DNA from 2 places in the Streptomyces sp. NPDC093261 genome. Region 1 is predicted to be linked to the other one. Evidence: riboswitches for the same ligand, from Rfam matches in the RefSeq annotation. Region 1 holds a riboswitch; the other holds the start of a gene.
What was found. A riboswitch is a leader RNA that binds a small molecule or an ion and turns the genes downstream of it on or off. The one in region 1 is predicted to bind S-adenosylmethionine.

Region 1 (3,178 bases):
TAGCCCGAGGGGAAAACGCTCAAACGTTCCCTTCGGCCGTCTGCGGAGCCGTATACAACGGGGGCGTCGGGGGCCCGGTCCTCCGGGCCCGGCCTCAGGCCGCCCACCGGTTCGCGTACTCCGCGATCTCCGCCATCGGCGGCCGTTCCGCCGTGTCCACCGAGTACGTCCGTGGCTCGAACCCGCCCTCGACACGTTCGAACTGGGTGAGGGCGGGGCGGACCAGATGGCCGCGGGCCAGCCGCAGCTGCGCGGTGCGGTAGATCGCCGCGGCCATGCGGCCCAGCGCCTGGCCGTCCTGGTGGCGGTGCAGCCGCACCCCGACGTCGACCTGGGCCAGGGCGTCCAGGCCCACCAGATGCAGGGCGTCGACCAGCATCCCCAGCTCCACTCCGTACCCGACCGGGAACGGGAGGCGTTCCAGCAGGGAGCGGCGGGCGGCGTACTCGCCGCCGAGCGGCTGGACGAAACCGGCCAGCTGCGGCCAGTGCATATTGAGCAGCGGCCGCGCCATCAGCTCGGTGACACGGCCGCCCTGGCCCGCCGCCGTGCCGGTCTCACCGGGCAGGGCCAGCGGCCGGTCGTACATCGCCTTCACGAGGTCCACGTCCGGGTCCGTGAGCAGCGGGCCCACGATCCCGGAGACGAAGTCCGAGGAGAACTCCCTCAGGTCGGCGTCGACGAAGCAGATGATGTCCCCGTGGGTGACCAGCAGGGAGCGCCACAGCACCTCCCCCTTGCCGGGCACGGCCGGGACGCGCGGCAGGATGGCGTCGCGGTGCACCACCGTCGCCCCGGCCGCCGCGGCGACCTCGGAGGTGCGGTCGGTGGAGCCCGAGTCGACGACGACGATCTCGTCGACGAGCGGTACCTGCCGCATCAGGTCGTGGCGGATGACGGCGACGATCTCGCCGACCGTCTCCTCCTCGTCGAGCGCGGGCAGCACGACACTGACCGACGAACCCGAGGCGCGTTTGGCGGCCAGGATCTGGTGGAGTGGGCGATCGGTCACGGACCAGGAGCGGGTGCTCAGCCAGCGCTCGACTTCTTCCAGCACAGCCTGCGACTCCTTCCATGGAGTGATCCATCTCGCGGTTCGGACGACTATCTCAAGTGTCCTGGCCTTCGGTTACAGTCTTGAACAACGCCGGTGACCATCGCATGTCGTGGGTCGCCGCCGCTCGTAGCAGTGAAACAACCGCATACAGCTCATCCAGAGGGGCAGAGGGACACGGCCCGATGAAGCCCCGGCAACCCTCCAGCCGGTTCTCGTAGATCAGTGCGATCGTCTTCGCGAGGCTCCCGGCTAGGGAAGGTGCCAAATCCGTCTCACGGCGAGATGCGTCGTGAGGAAGATGAGGAGAAAGGGCCTCGCCTGACATGGCTGTGCAGACAGTTGTAAGCAGCACCGACTCCGTGAACCTCGGACCCGCCGCGGCCCTGTCCTGCCGGGAGTGCGGCCATCGGGTGCCCCTCGGCCCGGTCTTCGCATGCGAGGAGTGTTTCGGCCCGCTGGAGATCGCGTACGACTTCTCGGGCTACGACACCGAGGAACTGCGGAAGCGGATCGAGGCGGGCCCCGCGAACATCTGGCGCTATGCGCCGCTGCTGCCGGTCCCGGCGGACGTCGCCGACAAGCCGAACCTGAACCCCGGCTGGACCAAGCTGGTCAAGGCCGACAACCTGGCGCGCGAGCTGGGCGTGACCGGCGGGTTGTATGTGAAGGACGACTCCGGCAACCCGACCCACTCCTTCAAGGACCGCGTGGTCGCCCAGGCGCTGGAGGCGGCGCGCGTCTTCGGCTTCACCACCCTTTCCTGCTCCTCCACCGGCAACCTGGCGGGGGCTGTGGGCGCCGCGGCGGCCAGGGCCGGCTTCCGCTCCTGCGTCTTCATCCCGCACGACCTGGAGCAGGGCAAGGTCGTCATGGCCGCGATCTACGGCGGCGAGCTGGTCGGCATCGAGGGCAACTACGACGATGTGAACCGCTTCTGCTCGGAGCTGATCGGCGACCCGGCCGGCGAGGGCTGGGGCTTCGTCAACGTCAACCTGCGTCCCTACTACGCGGAGGGGTCCAAGACCCTGGCGTACGAGATCGCCGAGCAGCTGGGCTGGCGGCTGCCGGACCAGATCGTGGTCCCGATCGCCTCCGGATCCCAGCTCACGAAGATCGACAAAGGGCTTCAGGAGCTGATCAAGCTGGAGCTGGTCGAGGACCGGCCGTACCGGATCTTCGGGGCGCAGGCCGAGGGCTGCTCGCCGGTGTCGACCGCGTTCAAGGCGGGCCACGACGTCGTACGGCCGCAGAAGCCGGACACCATCGCCAAGTCGCTGGCGATCGGCAACCCGGCGGACGGCCCCTATGTCCTCGACATCGCGCGCCGCACCGGCGGGGCCGTGGAGGATGTGACGGACGCGCAGATCGTGGACGCCATCAGGCTGCTCGCCCGCACCGAGGGCATCTTCGCGGAGACGGCGGGCGGTGTGACGGTGGGCGTGACCCGCAAGCTGGTCGAGAGCGGTGCGCTCGACCCGACGAAGACGACCGTCGTCCTCAACACCGGCGACGGCCTCAAGACCCTGGACGCGGTGGCGGGCACCGGCCTCACCGCGACGATCCGTCCGACCCTGGACTCCTTCCGAGAGGCTGGCCTCGCATGAGCGTGACCGTTCGCATCCCCACCATCCTGCGCACCTACACCGGAGGCCGGGCCGAGGTCGCGGCCGAGGGCGGGACCCTCGCCGAGGTCATCGCCGACCTGGAGAAGAACCACACCGGCATCGCCGCCCGTGTCCTGGACGACCAGGGCAAGCTGCGCCGCTTCGTCAACGTGTACGTCAACGACGACGACGTCCGCTTCGAGCAGGGCCTCGAGACGGCGACCCCGGACGGCGCGGGCGTCTCCATCATCCCGGCGGTGGCGGGAGGCTGACGGCAGGTCATCCCCACGCGATCGTTACCCTCGGTAGGGCCGAACACCGAGAGTTCATCGAATTGCCCCCTCCGCGAGAGAAGCGGAGGGGGCAATTCTGCATGGTTGAGCGCGGTACAGTTGGGGAACCCGCTCCCGGTTTCCCGGTCGCACAACCGGAGTCCCTGCCGCCCGCCCGACAAGAAGCAGCCAAAGTGGGCAGGGGTTTTGCGCCATCCATTCCTTTTGTCGGGCCCGACTTGCCC
Region 2 (3,178 bases), on a different contig from region 1:
CGAGCGGAAGGTCAGGGGCTCGGAGAAGCTCCGTGCCAGGCTGAGCAACGCCTACTACGGGGAGGACAGCCAGATCCCCAAGCCCACGGTCGAGGAGTACAAGGAGATCACGAGCGGCCACGGCCACCACTGATCGCTGCGCGCGCCACGCCACGGTCGAAGGGCCCCGTCCATGCCGGACGGGGCCCTTTGCCGTGCCCTGGGCTGGATAGGGTGGACCTGTTCGAGAAATGTGTCCCGAGCGGGACACCGACCCAGGAGCGGCTTATGAGCGCTGTGAACCCCGCTGGAGGCGACACCGCGGCGGGCCGTTCCTGGCCCCGGGTGCTGAACGCGCTGCTGGACGGCCACGACCAGAGCGTGGACGACACGGCCTGGGCGATGGACCGCATCATGCGCGGCGAGGCGACGGACGCGCAGATCGCCGCCTTCGTCGTCGCGCTGCGGGCCAAGGGCGAGACGGTCGAGGAGATCACCGGGCTCGTGCGGGCGATGTACGAGCACGCGAATGTGATCGAGGTACCGGGTCCGGCGGTCGACATCGTCGGTACGGGCGGCGACGGCGCGAAGACGGTCAACATCTCCACGATGTCCTCGATCGTGGTGGCCGGCACGGGCGCGAAGGTCGTCAAGCACGGCAACCGGGCCGCGTCCTCCGCGTCCGGCTCCTCGGACGTGCTGGAGAAGCTCGGCATCAATCTGGACCTCACCCCGCGACGGACGGCCGAGGTGGCCGAGGAGGCCGGGATCACGATCTGCTTCGCGGTGAGGTTCCACCCGGCGCTGCGGCATGTGGCCGCGGCGCGTGGGCAGCTCGGGATCCGTACGACGTTCAACGTGCTGGGCCCGCTGACCAACCCGGCCAGGGTGAAGGCACAGGCGGTGGGTGTCGCGGATCCGCGGATGGCGCCGATCGTGGCGGGGGTCCTCGCCGAACGCGGGAACTCCTCCCTGGTCTTCCGTGGCGACGACGGACTGGACGAGCTGACGACGACCTCCACGTCCCGGGTGTGGGTGGTCCGCGACGGCAAGGTCACCGAGGAGTCCTTCGACCCCCGGGACGTCGGCATCGAGCGGGTGCCGGTCGAGGCGTTGCGCGGGGCCGACGCCTCCTACAACGCCGATGTGGCGCGGCGCCTGCTGGACGGCGAGACCGGGCCGGTCAGGGACGCGGTGCTGTTGAACTCGGCGGCGGCCCTGGTGGCCCTGGAGCCGACCGGGGCGCCCCTGGCCGGGCAACTGCGCGCGGGGATGGAGAAGGCGGAGGAGTCGATCGACTCGGGCGCCGCGAAGCGAACGCTGGAACGCTGGGTGGCCGCAAGCCACCGATGAGCCCCAGGGCGAGGGGGAGCGCGGCGCGGCCGGGCTCCCCCTTTCGCATGCCGCCGGGAAACAGGGCGTATGTCCCGGCATCCGGACACGTGTTGCGGCCGGCCGATCATGTCGCGTAGCGTCCTGCCCAGGTCATGAGCGACAGCCATGCGGCCCCGGCCGGCTGTCCGGCAACCCTCCGTCCGTGGCGGGGTGCCCCGGGTGAAGACCAGGTCGTGGGCAGCGAGGTCCACGGCAAGCGCGGACCCCTCGCACGCTTCGCATGAGCGTGGGGCCAGGGGTCCTGGTCGTTCGAGGGAGCCTTCCGTGAGCAAGCGAATGCGCTAGGGCCGCAGAGCCCCGCCTCCGCATCCCCTTTTCACCTTTTTCACCCTTTTCCCGCGCCGTCGACGCGAGCCCGCGCCCTTGCGCGCGCCCTCCGGCGCGGTGATCCCTTCTGCCTTCACGGGAGTGCACCCATGTCCGTCTCCACCCTTGCCGCCGACCCCTACGTTTGCGCCCCGCTGCCCGTTCTGGGCAGGGATGTCAGCGTCCCGCTCGTCACGGGCGGCACCGTCACCTACGCCGCGCTCGACTACGCGGCCAGCGCCCCGGCGCTCCAGCGGGTCTGGGACGACGTGGCGGCGTACGCGCCGTACTACGGCAGCGTCCACCGCGGCGCCGGGTATCTGTCGCAGCTGTCCACCGACCTCTTCGAGAACGCCCGCCGGACCGTCGCAAAGTTCCTCGACTGCCGCGAGGCGGACCAGGTGATCTTCACCCGGTCCACCACCGACTCGCTCAACCTGCTCGCCGCCGCCCTGCCGGCCGACTGCCAGGTCCTCGTCTTCGAGACCGAGCACCACGCCTCGCTGCTGCCCTGGCGGGACGCCCGGGTCACCGTCCTCGACGCCCCGCGCACCCCGCAGGGGGCCGTACGGGCCCTGGAACGCGCCCTCGCGGACCGCGACCCCCACGGACCGGCCCTCGTCTGTGTCACCGGCGCCTCCAACGTCACCGGCGAGCTGTGGCCCGTACGCGAGCTGGCGGCGGCCGCCCATGCGCACGGCGCCCGTATCGTCCTGGACGCCGCCCAGCTGGCCCCGCACCACCCCGTGTCGGTCGCGGACCTCGACGTGGACTGGGTCGCCTTCTCCGGCCACAAGCTCTACGCGCCCTTCGGCTCCGGGGTGCTGGCCGGCCGCGCCGACTGGCTGCGCGCGGCCGAGCCCTACCTCGCGGGCGGCGGCGCCAGCCGCAGGGTCACCCGGCGCACGGACGGGGGAGTGGACGTCGACTGGCACGAGACCGCCGCGCGGCACGAGGCCGGTTCGCCCAATGTGATCGGCGCCTACTCCATCGCCTCGGCCTGCAAGGCCCTCACGGAAGCGGGCTTCGACGCGCTCGTCGCCCGTGAGCGGTACCTCATCCGCAAGGTCAGGGAGGGACTCGCCGAGATCCCGGAGGTCAGGGTGCTCTCCCTCTTCGGCGACGACGCGCCCCGCGTCGGCGTCCTCTCGTTCGTCGTCGAGGGCTGGAACAGCTCCCATTTCGCCGCCGCGCTCTCCGCCGAGTACGGCATCGGCGTCCGCGACGGCCTGTTCTGTGCCCATCCGCTGGTGCGCACCCTGCTGGGCGGCGACCCGGGGACCCAGGGCGAGTGCGGCGCGCCCGAGGCCGCTCCCGGCGAGCGGTCCCTGAACGCCATCCGCGTCAGCTTCGGCGCGGGCACGCCCGACGAGCATGTGGAGCGGTTCGTGCGGGCGGTCGCGGAGCTGGTCCGGCACGGCGCGCGGTGGACGTATCGCACACAGGACGGGCGCTGTGTTCCGGCGGTCTGAGGCCCCCGGCCGGTGGACGTCCGTCG

Region 2: it holds a riboswitch for S-adenosylmethionine, as region 1 does, so the genes downstream of both, ACIP94_RS01880 (aminotransferase class V-fold PLP-dependent enzyme) here and thrC (threonine synthase) in region 1, are expected to answer to the same signal.

Annotation. Positions count from the first base shown of each region.
Region 1 is NZ_JBIVNO010000021.1:109,141-112,318, reverse strand. It holds gene ACIP94_RS32095 (glucosyl-3-phosphoglycerate synthase) at 95-1,057, opposite strand; SAM riboswitch class I at 1,207-1,362, shown strand; gene thrC (threonine synthase) at 1,381-2,661, shown strand; gene ACIP94_RS32085 (MoaD/ThiS family protein) at 2,658-2,933, shown strand.
Region 2 is NZ_JBIVNO010000001.1:403,060-406,237, reverse strand. It holds gene ACIP94_RS01890 (cytochrome bc complex cytochrome b subunit) at 1-133, shown strand, start outside; gene trpD (anthranilate phosphoribosyltransferase) at 268-1,332, shown strand; SAM riboswitch class IV at 1,463-1,579, shown strand; gene ACIP94_RS01880 (aminotransferase class V-fold PLP-dependent enzyme) at 1,791-3,152, shown strand.